4 regions of the Leclercia pneumoniae genome follow, and region 2 is predicted to be linked to each of the others. Evidence: predicted binding sites of a transcription regulator. Region 2 holds the regulator's gene; each other region holds the start of a gene.
What was found. The regulator LexA, encoded in region 2, represses DNA repair genes until DNA is damaged. The targets are predictions, from matches to a motif close to TNCTGTATGTACATACAGNA.
Positions count from the first base shown of each region.

Region 1 (4,205 bases), 530 kb from region 2:
GTGGCGATATCAACCGGATGTTTGGGTGAGTTAAGGGTCTTTTCACCGACCAGCTTGCCGTACCATGCCACCGCCGCCTTCAGCTGCGGGTTATGGGCAGCATAGAGCCAGCTAATGCGACCGCCCCAGCAGAAACCGGTCATCAGCAGGCGATGCGGATCGCCGCCGTTGCGGGCTGCCCAGTTTGCCACGTGATCGAGGTCGGCCAGGACCTGCGCATCCGGCACTTTTGTCACCAGGTTGCTGAACAGGGTAGGGATGTCGCTGTACTCATTGGGATCGCCCTGACGGAAATAGAGCTCAGGGGCCACGGCCAGGTAGCCCTCCAGCGCCAGACGGCGGCAGATATCGCGGATATGTTCATGCACGCCAAAGATTTCCTGTACCACAATCACGATCGGCAGGGCGCCTTCGGCATCTTTTGGGCGGGCATGATAGGCAGGCATATTCTCGCCCTGCGTCGGGATAGATGTCTCACCGGCGGTAATCGCCTGTTCCGGGGTGGAGACAACCGTTGCGGCCTGCGGGCCAGCGGCAGGGGCAAAAGCAGATTTTTCAGTCATGGCATTCTCCGTACCAATTGGTGCATATAAATATAGACTGCAGGTCATTATTCCACAGTGCCCGAAAGCGGCTATCTTTTGTGCTGCAAGGGCTGATATAACTTGTAAATGTGATGTTGATCACTATTTTATGGAAATGGTATGCAATCATTTTCACTCAAGGTGAGGTGCGTCACGTAAATCGTCCTTCTGCTTCTGTAGAGTACCTTTTTACTTCTGCTGACAATCCGACCCACAGAGGAGTCACTTATGTCCAAGTCTGATGTTTTTCATCTCGGCCTCACCAAAAACGATTTACAAGGGGCTACGCTTGCTATCGTCCCTGGCGATCCGGAGCGTGTGGAAAAGATCGCCGCGCTGATGGATAAGCCGGTTAAGCTGGCATCGCATCGCGAATTTACCACCTGGCGTGCAGAGCTGGACGGCAAAGCGGTTATTGTCTGCTCTACCGGTATCGGCGGCCCTTCTACGTCAATTGCTGTTGAAGAGCTGGCGCAGCTGGGGATTCGTACCTTCCTGCGTATTGGCACCACCGGCGCTATTCAGCCGCATATCAACGTGGGTGACGTCCTGGTGACCACCGCATCCGTGCGTCTGGACGGAGCAAGTCTGCACTTTGCCCCGATGGAATTCCCGGCAGTGGCTGATTTCGAGTGCACCACTGCGCTGGTTGAAGCGGCGAAATCTGTGGGCGCAACCACGCACGTGGGCGTAACCGCCTCTTCCGATACCTTCTACCCAGGCCAGGAGCGTTACGATACCTTCTCCGGCCGTGTGGTGAACCGCTTCAAAGGGTCGATGGAAGAGTGGCAGTCCATGGGCGTAATGAACTACGAAATGGAGTCGGCAACGCTGCTGACCATGTGCGCAAGCCAGGGTCTGCGTGCCGGTATGGTGGCGGGCGTTATCGTAAACCGCACCCAGCAAGAGATCCCGAACGCCGAAACCATGAAACAGACCGAGAGCCATGCGGTGAAAATCGTGGTTGAAGCAGCGCGTCGCCTGATCTAACGCCGTTTCCCTTCGACAAAGGCCGACCTGTTCGGCCTTTTTCTTTGCGTAATCCCTCGCAGAAAAGCCTTTCCAGGGTGGACGTTTATACAGCACAATTCTATTTTGTGCCGGTAATACCTTGATGCAGGGGGCGATGTGGATATCTCAGTCATTTTTTATGCCGTAGTAGCACTGGTGAGCGTAGCGATAGGCTGGCTGCTTGCCAGTTATCAACACGCCCAACAAAAAGCCGATCAGCTGGCGGAACGTGAAGAGATCGTTGCTGAATTAAGCGCAGTGAAACAGCAGGTTGCCCAAAGCGCACACTGGCGTGATGAGTGTGAGTTGCTTAATAACGAACTGCGTAATTTACGCGACATCAACACCTCGCTGGAGGCCGATCTCCGCGAAGTGACCACCCGCCTGGAATCGACCCAACTGCATGCAGAAGACAAAATCCGCCAGATGATGAACAGCGAGCAGCGCCTTAGCGAGCAGTTCGAAAACCTGGCCAACCGCATCTTCGAACAGAGCAATCGCCGTGCCGATGAGCAAAACCGTCAGAGTCTGAACGGCCTGCTTGCCCCCCTGCGTGAACAGCTGGATGGCTTTCGCCGCCAGGTGCAAGAGAGCTTTGGCCAGGAGTCTCGCGAGCGGCACACGCTGGCGCATGAAATTCGTAATCTTCAGCAGCTTAATGCCCAGATGGCTCAGGAGGCCGTAAACCTGACCCGGGCGCTGAAAGGCGATAATAAAACCCAGGGTAACTGGGGCGAAGTGGTGTTAACTCGCGTGCTGGAGGCATCGGGCCTGCGAGAGGGGCATGAGTATGAAACCCAGGTCAGTATCGAAACCGACACCCGCGCGCGTATGCAGCCCGACGTTATCGTGCGTTTGCCGCAGGGCAAAGACGTGGTTATTGATGCGAAAATGACGCTGGTGGCCTATGAGCGCTACTTCAACGCCGAAGATGAGTACACTCGCGAGTCGGCGCTCCAGGAGCATATCGCCTCGGTGCGAAACCATATTCGCCTGCTGGGTCGCAAAGATTACCAGCAGTTGCCTGGCCTGCGGTCGCTGGATTACGTCCTGATGTTTATCCCCGTCGAGCCGGCCTTCTTGCTGGCGCTCGACAGGCAGCCGGAACTGATCACCGAAGCATTAAAAAATAACATCATGCTGGTGAGCCCCACCACGCTGCTGGTGGCGCTGCGCACCATCGCCAATTTGTGGCGTTATGAACACCAAAGCCGCAATGCTCAGCAGATCGCCGATCGCGCCAGCAAGCTGTACGACAAGATGCGCCTGTTCGTGGATGATATGTCCTCTGTCGGGCAGAGTCTGGATCGCGCCCAGGATAACTATCGTCAGGCCATGAAAAAACTTACCTCCGGGCGGGGTAACCTCCTTGCGCAGGCAGAGTCATTCCGTAGCCTTGGCGTAGAGGTAAAGCGCGAGATAAATCCGGATTTAGCAGAATATGCAACATCGCAGGACGAAGAGTATCGCCTGCGTGAGGCGAGCGACGCGCAAGTTTCAGCCAATAAAGACAATGAATTAACTGACCCTCACGTCACACAACACCCCCTGGAACGTTATTCTCAGGGTGGTTGAATCATAGGGCAAATGCGCCCAATCTGTTACACTTCTCGAACATTTGACTGATTAGCAGGCCCTGAGATGGTTGAAGATTCACAAGATACGACGCACTTTGGCTTTCAGACTGTAGCCAAAGCGCAAAAAGCTGACATGGTAGCCCATGTATTTCATTCCGTAGCGGCAAAGTACGATGTGATGAATGACCTGATGTCATTTGGTATTCATCGTCTGTGGAAGCGATTCACTATTGATTGTAGCGGTGTGCGTCGCGGCCAGACCGTGCTGGATTTGGCTGGGGGCACTGGCGATCTGACGGCAAAGTTCTCGCGTCTTGTAGGCGAAACGGGCCGCGTGGTGCTGGCAGATATCAACGACTCGATGTTGAAAATGGGCCGCGAAAAGCTGCGCAACATCGGCGTGGTGGGCAACGTTGAATATGTTCAGGCCAACGCCGAAGCACTCCCGTTCCCTGACAATACCTTTGACTGTATTACCATCTCGTTTGGTCTGCGTAACGTGACCGACAAAGAGAAAGCGCTGCGCTCAATGTATCGGGTGCTGAAGCCGGGCGGCCGTCTGTTGGTGCTTGAGTTCTCTAAACCTATTATCGAACCACTGAGTAAAGCGTACGACGCCTACTCCTTCCACATCCTGCCACGCATTGGCGAGATGGTGGCGAACGATGCCGACAGCTATCGCTACCTGGCAGAGTCCATTCGTATGCACCCTAATCAGGATACCCTGAAGGCGATGATGCAGGACGCAGGTTTTGACAATGTTGATTACTTCAACATGACGGCGGGCGTGGTTGCTCTGCACCGCGGCTATAAGTTCTGAGTGGAGGTGGCCTATGCCTTTTAAACCCTTGATCTCCGCTGGCGTTGAAAATGTGCTTAATACGTTTCTCTATCGCTCACCTGCGCTGAAGACGGCGCGTCAGCGCCTGAACGGTAAAGTGTTGCGCGTAGTCGTAAAAGAGTTCTCAACGCCGTTGGTACTGGTCTTCAGCGAACGTCAGCTTGATGTGCTGGGGGAATGGGAAGGCGAGGC
Region 1 covers NZ_CP071383.1:4,132,900-4,137,104, reverse strand. The annotation lists gene JZ655_RS20095 (dienelactone hydrolase family protein) at 1-563, opposite strand, end outside; gene udp (uridine phosphorylase) at 813-1,574, shown strand; gene rmuC (DNA recombination protein RmuC) at 1,713-3,170, shown strand; gene ubiE (bifunctional demethylmenaquinone methyltransferase/2-methoxy-6-polyprenyl-1,4-benzoquinol methylase UbiE) at 3,237-3,992, shown strand; gene ubiJ (ubiquinone biosynthesis protein UbiJ) at 4,006-4,205, shown strand, end outside.
Region 1: the regulator LexA is predicted to act here: its motif matches at 1,650-1,669, upstream of rmuC (DNA recombination protein RmuC).

Region 2 (4,205 bases):
GCCGACTTCGTCTTTATTCATAATCGCATCCTCATCGTTCGGTGATTAGCCTTCGTATCGTCCGTTACGTTCATTTCCTGTTGGACTTGATAATTATTATAGTTAAGGCTTCGGCGAACGAGGCACTATTCAGAATCTTTTACCGTTACGCCAAACGAAACCGCTACATAAACCAGGTATTATTACGCCAGTGATGGCGCCAGATAAGCGCCTGCGACAGGCCACGCAGAGCCAGAAACACGGCCAGCGCCAGCCATAGACCATGGTTACCCAGCCAGGGCAATGTGAGTAGCGTGAGGCCAAACCCGGCGGCGGCGATCGCCATACTGTTGCGCATTTCAGCGCCCCGCGTGGCGCCAATAAACATGCCATCCAGCAGGTAACACCACACCCCCACCACCGGTAATATTATCTGCCAGACCAGGTAATGATTCGCCAGTTCGCGAAGTTCGGGCAGCGAGGTGAGTAAGGCGATGATGCGATCGCCCATTAAGGCATAAATGAGAGCAAACCCCAGTGCAACCAGCCCGGCCTGACGACAGGCGGCGCGCCATACCTCGCGTAGCTGGCCACTTTCGCGGGCACCATACGCCTGGCCGGAGTGCGCCTCCACCGCATAGGCAAAGCCATCCAGCGCGTAGGCAGTAAAGGTCAGCAGGGTCATCAGAACCGCGTTGACGGCGACGATTTCGGGCCCCAGCCGGGCGCCAAAGACGGTTAGTGCGCCAAAGCAGAGCTGTAACAGCAACGAGCGCAACATGATATCGCGGTTCAGAGCCATGAGTTTGCGGATATTACCGCGCCAGCTCGCTTTCAACATCGCCAGTGAGATGCCGCGCAGGGCCAGTACTCGCCAGACCATCCACAAGCCAATCAATAACGTGGCGTACTCTGCCACCGCCGTGGCCAGCGCGGCGCCCTGCACATTCATCTTCAGGCCCATCACCAGCCACAGGTCGAGTACGATATTAATCAGGTTACCCACTACCAGCAGGATCACCGGGGCGCGGGCATATTGCACCCCCAGCAACCAGCCGAGCAATACCAGGTTTGCCAGCGATGCCGGCGCGCTGAGCCAGCGTATTTCCAGGAAACGCCGTGCCTGAAGCAGCACCGCGTCGCTCCCCCCCACAATATGCAGGGCAAGATCGATAAGCGGGGTTCGCAGTAACACAATCAGCAGCCCGGCCCCCAACGCCATCAGCAGCGGCTGCACCAGCGCACGTGCCAGACGCAACGGATCTTTTGCGCCATAGGCCTGGGCAGTTAAACCGGTAGTGCTCATGCGCAGGAAGAGCAGCAGCATAAAGAGGAAACTGGTCGCCGTCGCGCCGATGGCCACGCCGCCAAGATAGACAGGGGAATCCAGATGACCTATCACCGCCGTATCGACCAGCCCCAGCAGCGGCACGCTGATATTGGAGAAGATCATCGGCAGCGCAAGACGCCATAACGCCTTATCGGCGGTAGTCAGCAGAGACATGTGAATAACCAGAGAGAAAGAGAACAGGCTACGACACAGTCGTAGCCTGTCGGGAAGAGATTACAGCCAGTCGCCGTTGCGGATAACGCCAACCGCTAAGCCTTCAATGGAGAAGTTGTTTTCACGCAGGTCAACAACGATGGGGGAGAATTCGCTGTTTTCCGGCAGAAGCTGAACAATGTTGCCCTGCTTCTTCAGGCGCTTCACGGTTACTTCGTCGTCGATACGCGCCACGACCACCTGGCCGTTGCGCACATCCTGCGTTTTATGCACTGCCAGCAGATCGCCGTCGATAATGCCGATATCCTTCATGGACATGCCGCTAACGCGCAGTAAAAAGTCTGCACTCGGCTTAAACATACCGGGATCAACCTGATAGTGACCTTCAATGTGCTGCTGCGCCAGCAGCGGCTCACCCGCTGCTACGCGGCCTACCAGCGGCAGGCCCTCTTCTTCTTCAACCAGCAAACGAATGCCGCGAGACGCGCCGGAGACGATCTCCAGAACGCCCTTACGTGCCAGGGCTTTGAGATGCTCTTCAGCGGCGTTCGGAGAACGGAATCCCAGACGCTGCGCGATTTCCGCACGCGTGGGTGGCATCCCCGTCTGGCCGATATGATCCCGAATGAGATCAAACACCTCTTGCTGCCTGGTCGTTAACGCTTTCATTCCGCCCCCTGGGTGTATATACAGTTATGCTGTGAGTATATACAGTCAAAGGCGATTTTGGAACCATAAACCGCACAAAAAACCAGAGACTTATTCGTTTTGTCGAGGCTTATCGAAAATGTCCCCACAGCAGTGAGAGCCAGGTAAAGAGCGCGACAAAGATACTTAACAATACCGCCGCCGAGCCCATGTCTTTGGCCCGCCCGGAAAGTTCGTGATAATCAGACCCGATACGATCCACTACCGCTTCAATCGCACTGTTTAAAATTTCGACTATCATCACCAACATCACCGAGCCAATCAGCAGCACGCGGGTAATAGGATCGACATCCAGCCAGCAGGCAATAATGATTGCCGCAATCACGGCAACGCTCTCCTGGCGGAAGGCCGCCTCGTTGATCCAGGCTGCGCGGATCCCTTTCCATGAATAACCAGCAGCTTTAATGATACGGGTTAACCCAGTGGTATTATTGGCCATCAAAAGAACCTTTATTGAAAAATAGCGTCAGTAACTATAGCTATAGAGCGTTGCCATACCGCCTGAAGTATGACGGGTAACAACAGAAATTTTGTGCGCATTCTGTTATCCTTGCGCCGCAATTGCATTTTTAACCAGAGGCTTTACATCGTTTATGTCTGGCTGGCCAAGAATTTACTACAAATTACTTAATTTACCATTAAGCGTCCTGGTAAAAAGCAAGTCTATCCCGGCAAATCCTGCGCCGGAATTAGGGCTCGATACCTCGCGCCCTATTATGTACGTTTTGCCTTATAACTCTAAGGCCGACTTGCTGACGCTGCGCGCCCAGTGCCTGGCGCATGATTTACCTGACCCGCTGGAGCCGCTGGAGATCGACGGCACCCTGCTGCCGCGCTATGTCTTTATCCACGGCGGGCCGCGCGTGTTCACCTATTACACGCCGAAAGAAGAGTCCATCAAGCTGTTCCACGACTACCTCGATCTGCACCGCAGCAACCCGAATCTGGATGTGCAGATGGTGCCGGTCTCGGTCATGTTTGGCCGTCGCCCGGGGCGCGAAAAAGGAGAAGAGAACCCGCCGCTGCGTATGCTGAACGGCGTGCAGAAGTTCTTCGCCGTGACCTGGCTTGGTCGCGACAGCTTTGTGCGCTTCTCGCCGTCCGTCTCTCTGCGCCGGATGGCGGATGAGCACGGCACCGATAAGATTATCGCGCAGAAGCTGGCGCGCGTGGCGCGTATGCACTTTGCCCGCCAGCGTCTGGCTGCTGTAGGGCCACGTCTGCCTGCCCGTCAGGATCTCTTCAACAAACTGCTGGCATCCAAAGCGATTGCCCGTGCGGTTGAAGACGAAGCGCGCAGCAAAAAAATCTCCCACGAAAAAGCGCAGCAAAACGCCATTGCGCTAATGGAAGAGATCGCCGCGAACTTCTCTTACGAGATGATTCGCCTCTCCGATCGTATCCTGAGCTTTACGTGGAACCGCCTCTATCAGGGCATTAACGTTCATAACGCCGAACGGGTGCGTCAGCTGGCGCACGACGGTCATGAAATTGTCTATGTGCCCTGCCACCGCAGCCACATGGACTACCTGCTGCTCTCGTATGTGCTCTATCATCAGGGCCTGGTACCGCCGCATATCGCAGCCGGTATTAACCTGAACTTCTGGCCAGCAGGGCCGATTTTCCGTCGCCTGGGTGCGTTCTTTATTCGCCGTACCTTTAAGGGCAACAAGCTCTACTCCACCGTCTTCCGCGAGTATCTGGGCGAGCTGTTCAGCCGCGGCTATTCCGTTGAGTACTTCGTTGAGGGCGGTCGTTCCCGTACCGGGCGTCTGCTCGATCCGAAGACCGGAACCCTGTCGATGACGATTCAGGCGATGCTGCGCGGCGGTACGCGTCCTATCACCCTGGTGCCGATTTACATCGGTTATGAGCATGTGATGGAGGTGGGAACCTATGCTAAAGAGCTGCGCGGTGCCACCAAAGAGAAAGAGAGCCTGCCGCAGATGCTGCGTGGGCTGAGCAAGCTGCGTAATCTCGGCCAGGGCTATGTGAACTTTGGCGAACCCATGCC
Region 2 covers NZ_CP071383.1:267,223-271,427, reverse strand. The annotation lists gene JZ655_RS01250 (CsbD family protein) at 1-21, opposite strand, end outside; gene dinF (MATE family efflux transporter DinF) at 164-1,483, opposite strand; gene lexA (transcriptional repressor LexA) at 1,544-2,152, opposite strand; gene JZ655_RS01235 (diacylglycerol kinase) at 2,262-2,630, opposite strand; gene plsB (glycerol-3-phosphate 1-O-acyltransferase PlsB) at 2,785-4,205, shown strand, end outside.

Region 3 (4,205 bases), 1.0 Mb from region 2:
AACTCAGCCCGGCCGCGGCCAGCTTAACGCTGGCGAACAAATTGCAGCTGATGGAGGAGCGGGTCGGTAAGAAAATTATCGATGCGGTGGTCGTGGGGCCCAAAGTGGATACTTCAGGAATGGAGGGACGCGTGGTGATCCAGGAGCCGCTGGAGGCCAGCGATATCAAATATCGTCACGATCGACATCTGCTGCGTGTCGCGCTGGAAAGCGCCATTCAGGCATTGGGCTGAATGACGTTTTGACCGGTTCCCTCACCTCTCGGGCGAGGGAACCGAGATTAATCACGACGCCGCAATAAACAACTCTCGCAACTGATGCAGCTGATCGCGAAGCTGCGCCGCCTCTTCGAACTCGAGGTTCTGCGCATGCTCCATCATCTGGCCTTCCAGTTCGTGTATTTTCTGCTGCAACGCTTTTGGCGTCAGTAACGCGGAATCGTCTTCCACTATGACCGGGCGCGCTTTACCGCGGCCTTTGGCTTTGGTCTTGGCAATGTTCTGACCCAGCGCCAGAATATCCACCACTTTCTTGTTCAGACCCTGTGGCGTGATGCCGTGCTCTTCGTTGTATTGTTGCTGCTTCTCACGACGACGCTCGGTCTCACCAATCGCTTTCGCCATCGACGGGGTGATCTTATCGCCGTAGAGAATCGCCTTACCGTTTACGTTACGCGCGGCACGGCCAATGGTCTGAATCAGTGAACGCTCAGAGCGCAGGAAGCCCTCTTTATCAGCGTCGAGAATCGCGACCAGCGACACCTCAGGCATGTCCAGCCCTTCTCGCAGTAAGTTGATGCCCACCAGCACATCAAACTCGCCCAAACGCAGGTCGCGGATAATTTCCATACGCTCGACGGTATCGATATCCGAGTGCAGATAACGCACCTTTTCGCCATGCTCTTCCAGGTATTCGGTCAGATCTTCCGCCATGCGCTTGGTGAGGGTCGTTACCAGCACGCGCTCGTTGATAGAGGCCCGGGCGCGGATCTCAGAGAGCAGATCGTCAACCTGCGTCGCCACCGGGCGCACCTCTATGATCGGATCAAGCAGACCGGTCGGACGCACAACCTGATCCACTACGTCGCCGCCCGACTTTTCGAGCTCATAGTTGCCCGGCGTCGCTGAAACGTAGATGGTTTGCGGTGCCAGTGCCTCGAACTCTTCAAATTTCATTGGGCGGTTGTCCAGCGCGGAAGGCAGGCGGAAGCCATACTCCACCAGCGTCTCTTTACGCGCCCGGTCACCGCGATACATGCCGCCGATTTGCGGAATGGTTACGTGGGATTCATCCACCACCAGCAGGCCATCCGCCGGCAGGTAGTCAAACAGGGTCGGCGGCGCCTCGCCCGGCCCGCGCCCGGAGAGGTACCGGGAGTAGTTTTCGATGCCGGAGCAGTAGCCCAGCTCGTTCATCATCTCCAGATCAAACTGGGTGCGCTGGCTCAGGCGCTGCTCTTCCAGCAATTTATTGTTGGCAAGCAGCACCTTACGGCGATCGCCCAGCTCGACTTTAATCTCTTCCATCGCCTGTACGATACGCTCGCGTGGGGTCACGTAGTGGGTCTTTGGATAGATGGTGTAACGCTGGATCACCGACTCCACATGGCCGGTAAGCGGGTCGAACAGCGACAGCCGCTCTACCTCTTCATCAAACAGTTCCACGCGCAGGGCGATATCGTCGGACTCGGCGGGGAAGATATCAATCACCTCGCCGCGCACGCGGAACGTACCGCGCTGGAAGGCCTGATCGTTGCGGGTGTACTGCAGCTCGGCCAGACGGCGCAAAATGGCGCGCTGATCGATAATCATGCCCACCGTCAGGTGCAGCATCATTTTCAGATAGAGATCCGGGTCGCCCAGACCGTAAATCGCCGATACCGAGGCCACCACCACCACATCGCGACGCTCAAGCAGCGCTTTGGTGGCAGAGAGTCGCATCTGCTCAATATGTTCGTTTACCGAGGCATCTTTCTCGATAAAGGTGTCCGAACTTGGGACATAGGCCTCAGGCTGATAGTAGTCGTAGTAAGAGACGAAATACTCAACGGCGTTTTCAGGAAAGAACTCTTTCATCTCGCCGTACAGCTGCGCCGCCAGGGTTTTATTTGGCGCCAGCACCATGGTCGGACGTTGCAGGTCGGCAATGACGTTGGCAACGGTAAAGGTTTTACCCGAGCCGGTTACCCCCAGCAACGTCTGATGCGCGAGACCATCCTCCAGCCCCTCTTTCAAACGGCGAATCGCTTCTGGCTGGTCGCCAGAAGGACGGAAAGCGGAATTCAGTTTGAACGGTTTACTCATTAACAACGACCTGATGATCAATTATACGGCAGGTGAGTAATTTTACTCGCGATACGGTTTTTTGCCAGTAAATTATACTGGATGAAAAACCAGTAACGTGAATTGCCATTTCTGTTACCGCCTACTCTTTAACCGGTTTACTGCGCAAAATTTCGCCTGCAACCCGCCAGAATGCGGAACTTTTTCGGTTATCCCCAAAACTTTTCCTTTTTTAACATTTGTCAAGACGAGCCCACGTACTTTTGTCATTAACCATGACACTTTCTTGACAGACATTGCTTTTATATAACTTATTGATAATAAAAAAATATTAAGAAAAGACGGGTTTCGCAGCAATTCAGGCGCAGGCCGCGTATTCTCTCGCTTACCTCACGTTTTCTAACTCTAATGCACAAGGTTATCCACAGGAATAGTGGATAACTCATTCCAGCCCGTAGCCGCCGCCGCTCTGCTAATTCCCGGTTTTTTAACCCAACGCGGCAAGAAATTTTTTTATCGCTAAATTTTGGTGATCCTCAGCGAAAAAAGGCAGAGCAAATTGGTGGGATCTTGCTCACACTCCCGGCAGAAAGGCGCTGCACCATTACTCTTCATGGCTGGCACTGCGGCAGTGCAATCTTCTGCGATTGAGGGAGAAACTTTGCGGCGGGTTCCGAAAAAACGGTGTTTTTTGCCCTCTTCTGACTCTGTGGCAAGGGTTTTGCAGTACATGTCAGGTCATCGTCGCCAGCCTAAGGAGAAAACACGATGTTGAGCCTCCGAGCCGTTAACCAGTACTACGGGAATCAGCATACGCTATGGAATGTCGATCTCGACCTGCCCCCCGGCGTGTGTACCGGTATCGTCGGCCAGCCCGGCATGGGGAAAACCACGCTGATCCACTGTATTGCGGGTTTGCTGCCCGTCGCCAGCGGCAGCATGGTGTGGCATGAGGCGGGCGCCCCTCCCTACAATCTGTTAGGCGTGGCAGCGCAGACGCGCCATCAGCTAGGCATTGGCTATGTGCCGCAAGAGCGGCGCATCTTTTCACAGCTGACGGTAGAGGAGAACTTACAGGTTGCGCGGATGGCAAAGGGAGACATGGGCGGCACCATGAATGGCGAGATCTACGACCTCTTCCCGGAACTCTACCCTTTGCGCCGGTTACGCGCGTCGGGTATCGGTGAGGCAGAGCAGTACCAGCTGGCGCTGGCGAATACGCTGGTGACCCGTCCCCGGCTGCTGATCCTGGATGAACCCAGCCGCGGGCCAGGGCAGTCGTTCGCCGTGAAGCTGGCGCAGCTGCTGGTGCGGCTTAACCGGGAGTTAGGGTTATCGGTTTTACTGGCAGAACAGCAGCTGTCGCTGATCCGCCGGGTCGCGGATCGCTTTTGTTTACTCTATCGCGGGCGCAACGTTGCGCAGGGACGCGTTAGCGAGCTGGACGATCCCCTGCTGGCCCACTGGATGGCGTCAGCGCGCTAAGGGAGAGATAGCGCCCCACCTCTGCCGTATCGCCGTGCTCACCCAGCCAGGGGATCTCGCCCAGCAGCGGTGCGGGGATGAGCCGGGTCAACGACGCCATATACTCCGCGTGGCGTTTACCCGGCGGTACGACATCGTTGGCCACCCAGCCCGCCAGCCGGAGTCCGGCCTGCTCTACCGCCTTCGCGGTCAGCATGGCGTGGTTAATACAGCCCAGTTTCACCCCTACCACCAGGATCACCGGCAACTGCTCAGTCACTACCCAGTCGGCAAAAGTCTGTGTCTCTGAGAGTGGCGTGAACCACCCACCGGCCCCCTCTACCAGCACCCAGTTGGCCTGCTGTTCAAGGGTACGCAAGCCGGCAGAGAGGATCGAAAAATCGATGGGGCGCCCTTCGTCAGCGCTGACGATGTGCGGGGAAGTCGGCTCCGCAAAGG
Region 3 covers NZ_CP071383.1:1,308,695-1,312,899, reverse strand. The annotation lists gene yvcK (uridine diphosphate-N-acetylglucosamine-binding protein YvcK) at 1-233, shown strand, start outside; gene uvrB (excinuclease ABC subunit UvrB) at 285-2,303, opposite strand; gene JZ655_RS06145 (ABC transporter ATP-binding protein) at 3,051-3,767, shown strand; gene bioD (dethiobiotin synthase) at 3,715-4,205, opposite strand, start outside.
Region 3: the regulator LexA is predicted to act here: its motif matches at 2,379-2,398, upstream of uvrB (excinuclease ABC subunit UvrB).

Region 4 (4,205 bases), 1.2 Mb from region 2:
CTGTTGTTGCGCAGCAAACTGGCGAGCCAGCTCATCCTGGTGCAACTCATCAGCCTCATCGTATTCCGCACCCACCCTTTTCTCTTCTGGCTGACGCTGCTGAGAGGGGATCTTAATCCCGAAAGAGGCGGAAGCCAGCTCACGCCGGGTTGGGACGCGGACGCGGTTCGGGCGAGGCAGTTGCGGGCCAATGCCCTCTTTCACCTGGGCGCGCGGTGCACCGGATCCGCCTGTGGCGAGGCTAAAGACAGGTGCAGCGGCCGCTGCGGCTGCGGTTGCTGAAACCGTAGCCTGCTTCACGCCGGCTGCCGCCGGAGAAACGGAGGCCGTCGGATCAACCTCTGGCATAGCCGGTGCAGAAACGGGTTGCGAAGAGACTGGCGCAGAATTCGGCTCCGGCACCGGTTGATACCAGGCTGCAAGCTGTTCGCGTTCGCGAGCACGACGCTCTTCGACCTCTTCGAAATAGTACATAGGCGGACGAGCCGGCTTGGTCTCTTCCACTTCAGGCTCGGGTTGCGGCGCAACGTACGGTTGTTCAGTCGCTAACGGTTGCTGCGGCGCGACCGGCTCTTGATACGGCTGAGCAACGGGTTGTTCATAGTCTTGATAAGGTTGCGGCTCGTAAACCGGCTCTGGCTGATAAGGTTGCTGCCACGGCTCCTGTTGAACCGGCACATAGCTCTGCGGCTCAGGGGCAATTGTCGGCTCAGGGGTATGAACGCCAGGGGCAGTTTGCCAGTCAACCAGCGGCTGCTGCACTGCTGATTCGGGTGCCGGTACGGGCGCAGAAGGTGTAACCGCCTCCACTGGCGCGGCCCAGGCTTGCGCTGCAGTGGTCGCAACCGCGGCGGCCGCTACAGGTTCAGTGACGGAATGGCCATTGAGCAGTGGATCGTATTCATCGTAATCGCCCGGCGTCGCACGATGGCCTGAAAAGAGCACATCGTCAGGGTCAACGGCTGCGCCGCCCGCGCTGTATGCAACCTGCTCGTCGTCATCCATTCGTTTACCGGAGAAGAGCGCCGCGTCGGTCTTGCGGGCTAACGGGTTGCTGAATTTCTCGGCGACACGTTTACGACGGGCCAATGCCCCACGCATGATGCGTGCGCGACGCGATTCACGCTGCTCGGCGTGCTCTTCGGCCTCTTCGTAATCGTCTTCGTACTCATCTTCATCGACCCACGTATCGTCACGACGCGTACGATTACTGGCGAAGGTGAGAATGTTCAGAATCAGGCTGCCAATCTTCTCGGCAATGCTCACCCATGACCAGCCTGTAAACAGCGTCAGGCCTGCGGCCCAGATACAGAGCAACGCCAGCGTACCGCCGCTGCTGTGCAGCATTGGCTGCAGCGCGGTGCTTAGCAGACTGCCGATCACCCCGCCAGAGGCAAAATACCAGATATCGTCGGCGTTAATCGCCGCCAGTCCACAGGAGGTGAGGATCAGCGCCAGCGCCCCAATCAGGCGCAGCGAGACCGCAAAATAGTCGATGTACTCATCGTTCTGACGATGACGCCAGGCGAACCAGCATCCACCGATGATAATCACCGGGATGGTGTAGGCCATTACGCCAAAAATGAAGAACAGGGTATCCGCAAGCCAGGCACCGGGTATACCGCCCAGATTATGAATAGGCTCATGCCACGCGGTTTGTGACCAGCTGGGATCGGAAGGGTTGAAGCTGAGTAAGGCTGCCATTAGCCAGATGGCAAAAAGGGCAGTAACAATCAGTAACGCTTCAAGGAGTCGGCGCCCACTGCTTAGCTTAGATAAATTGACTTCTTTGTCTTCAGTATATTCCTGGCTCAAGAAAGGCTCTCCAGGTACCAGGCATTTCCTGCCTGTTTGCTAAAACGGACAACAGTGCCGGTAAACCGACACTGTTGCTGTATGGATTAACAGGAGTGTAACCAAAGTACGCTGATTTTGCACCTGTTCCGTGTTAGCGCGTCTTGATAACCAGACGATTGCTCTGCTTGACTTCTTCCATCACCACGTAAGTACGGGTGTCGTTCACGCCAGGCAGACGCAGCAGGGTTTCACCCAGCAGCTTACGGTAAGCAGACATGTCAGGTACACGGGTTTTCAACAAGTAGTCGAAATCACCGGAAACCAGGTGACACTCTTGAATTTCTTCCAGTTTTTGCACAGCGGCGTTGAACTGTTCAAACACATCCGGCGCGCCACGATTCAGAGTAATCTCAACAAATACCAGAAGTGAGGCATCCAGATAATGCGGGTTAAGCAGAGCCGTATAGCCCTGAATGAAACCCTGTCTTTCCAGTCGGCGCACACGCTCGAGGCACGGCGTCGGGGAAAGTCCCACACGTTTTGAAAGCTCGACGTTGGAAATACGCCCATCCTTTTGCAATTCATTAAGAATGTTACGATCGATACGGTCGAGATCTTTGCCAGGGCGCTTCTTGCTATCTACCATTATTATTGTCTCTCTGTATTCCTTCCCTAACTCCTGCCAGGACCCTGTGCACTTCACTGTTCAGAGTCTATACCCGTCGTTAATCGCATCGCCTGTTTTGTAGTTTGCGCGATAGCAATTGGGGTTATGTGGTAAGAAGACCGTTGCCCGTGGGCTGTCATCAACATCACGTATGGCGTCTGTCCACACCATGCGTAGATTTCGCTGACCGGATAAAAATGGCGATTATGTGCATGACTATGCGCTACACAAAGACCGCATTTTTTTCTTCCTTGAATGTTTTCGCAAAAGCGCAGGGGATTGTCAAAGCAAAACATCGATTTTTAGTACAACATGCCGGATATTCATTACGACCGGGCATTAATCCTCATTTTATCGCCTTACTTTCGACCGATTGTTCATGCGTTGTTCGCTCAAAAAGGTAATTGCCGGGCCGATTGATTGCTGGTTGCTATTGCACATATCGTTAACAAAATCGCTGTGCCCTTTTTTTAAAGCGACAAATTCCCTACAATCGCGGGAAATGTCTGCCAACAACAATGGGGATCTCATGGGCACGGCCAAACACAGTAAGCTGCTAATCCTTGGTTCTGGACCTGCGGGATACACCGCAGCGGTCTATGCTGCACGCGCTAACCTGCAACCGGTACTGATCACGGGCATGGAAAAAGGCGGTCAGTTGACCACCACAACCGAAGTGGAAAACTGGCCAGGCGATCCGAATGACCTGACCGGGCCGCTGCTGATGGAACGTATGCACGAGCACGCGACCAAGTTCGAAACCGAAATTCTGTTCGACCACATCAACAAGGTCGATCTGCAAAACCGTCCGTTCACGCTGACCGGTGATAGTGGTGTTTACACTTGTGATGCGCTGATCATCGCTACAGGGGCTTCTGCTCGCTATCTGGGCCTGCCTTCAGAAGAGGCCTTTAAAGGACGCGGCGTATCCGCCTGCGCCACCTGCGACGGATTCTTCTACCGCAATCAGAAAGTGGCGGTCATCGGCGGCGGCAATACTGCCGTGGAAGAGGCGCTTTATCTGGCGAATATCGCTTCGGAAGTGCATCTGATCCACCGTCGTGAAACCTTCCGCGCGGAAAAAATCCTGATCAAGCGTCTGATGGATAAAGTGGCCAGCGGCAACATCGTGCTGCACACTAACCGTACGCTGGAAGAGGTGACCGGCGACCAGATGGGCGTTGCTGGCCTGCGTATCCGCGATACTCAGAACACCGATAACGTAGAGTCGCTGGAAGTGGCGGGCCTGTTTGTTGCCATCGGCCACAGCCCAAACACCGGCATCTTCGAAGGACAGCTTGAGCTGGAAAACGGCTACATCAAAGTGCAGTCCGGTATTCACGGTAATGCGACCCAGACCAGCATCCCGGGCGTGTTCGCCGCAGGTGACGTGATGGACCACATTTATCGTCAGGCAATCACTTCTGCGGGCACCGGCTGTATGGCTGCGCTGGATGCAGAACGTTACCTTGATGGGCTGGCTGAACAGAGCAAATAATCTTTACAAGTCAGTAACAAACGTAAATAAAGGCGGCCATAGGTCGCCTTTATTTTTCCTGGCGTGTAACATTGCCGTGCCTAATTTCTGATAACTTCACCTGCAAAGCACGCAATGGAAAAAACCCGTCAACAAGAGTTAACTCGCTGGCTTAAACAGCAAAGCGTTATTTCCCGCCGCTGGCTGAATATTTCCCGACTTCTGGGTTTTATCAGCGGCCTGTTGATTGTCGGTCAGGCCTGG
Region 4 covers NZ_CP071383.1:1,474,197-1,478,401, reverse strand. The annotation lists gene JZ655_RS06920 (DNA translocase FtsK 4TM domain-containing protein) at 1-1,815, opposite strand, end outside; gene lrp (leucine-responsive transcriptional regulator Lrp) at 1,949-2,443, opposite strand; gene trxB (thioredoxin-disulfide reductase) at 2,994-3,962, shown strand; gene cydD (heme ABC transporter permease/ATP-binding protein CydD) at 4,077-4,205, shown strand, end outside.
Region 4: the regulator LexA is predicted to act here: its motif matches at 1,891-1,910, upstream of JZ655_RS06920 (DNA translocase FtsK 4TM domain-containing protein).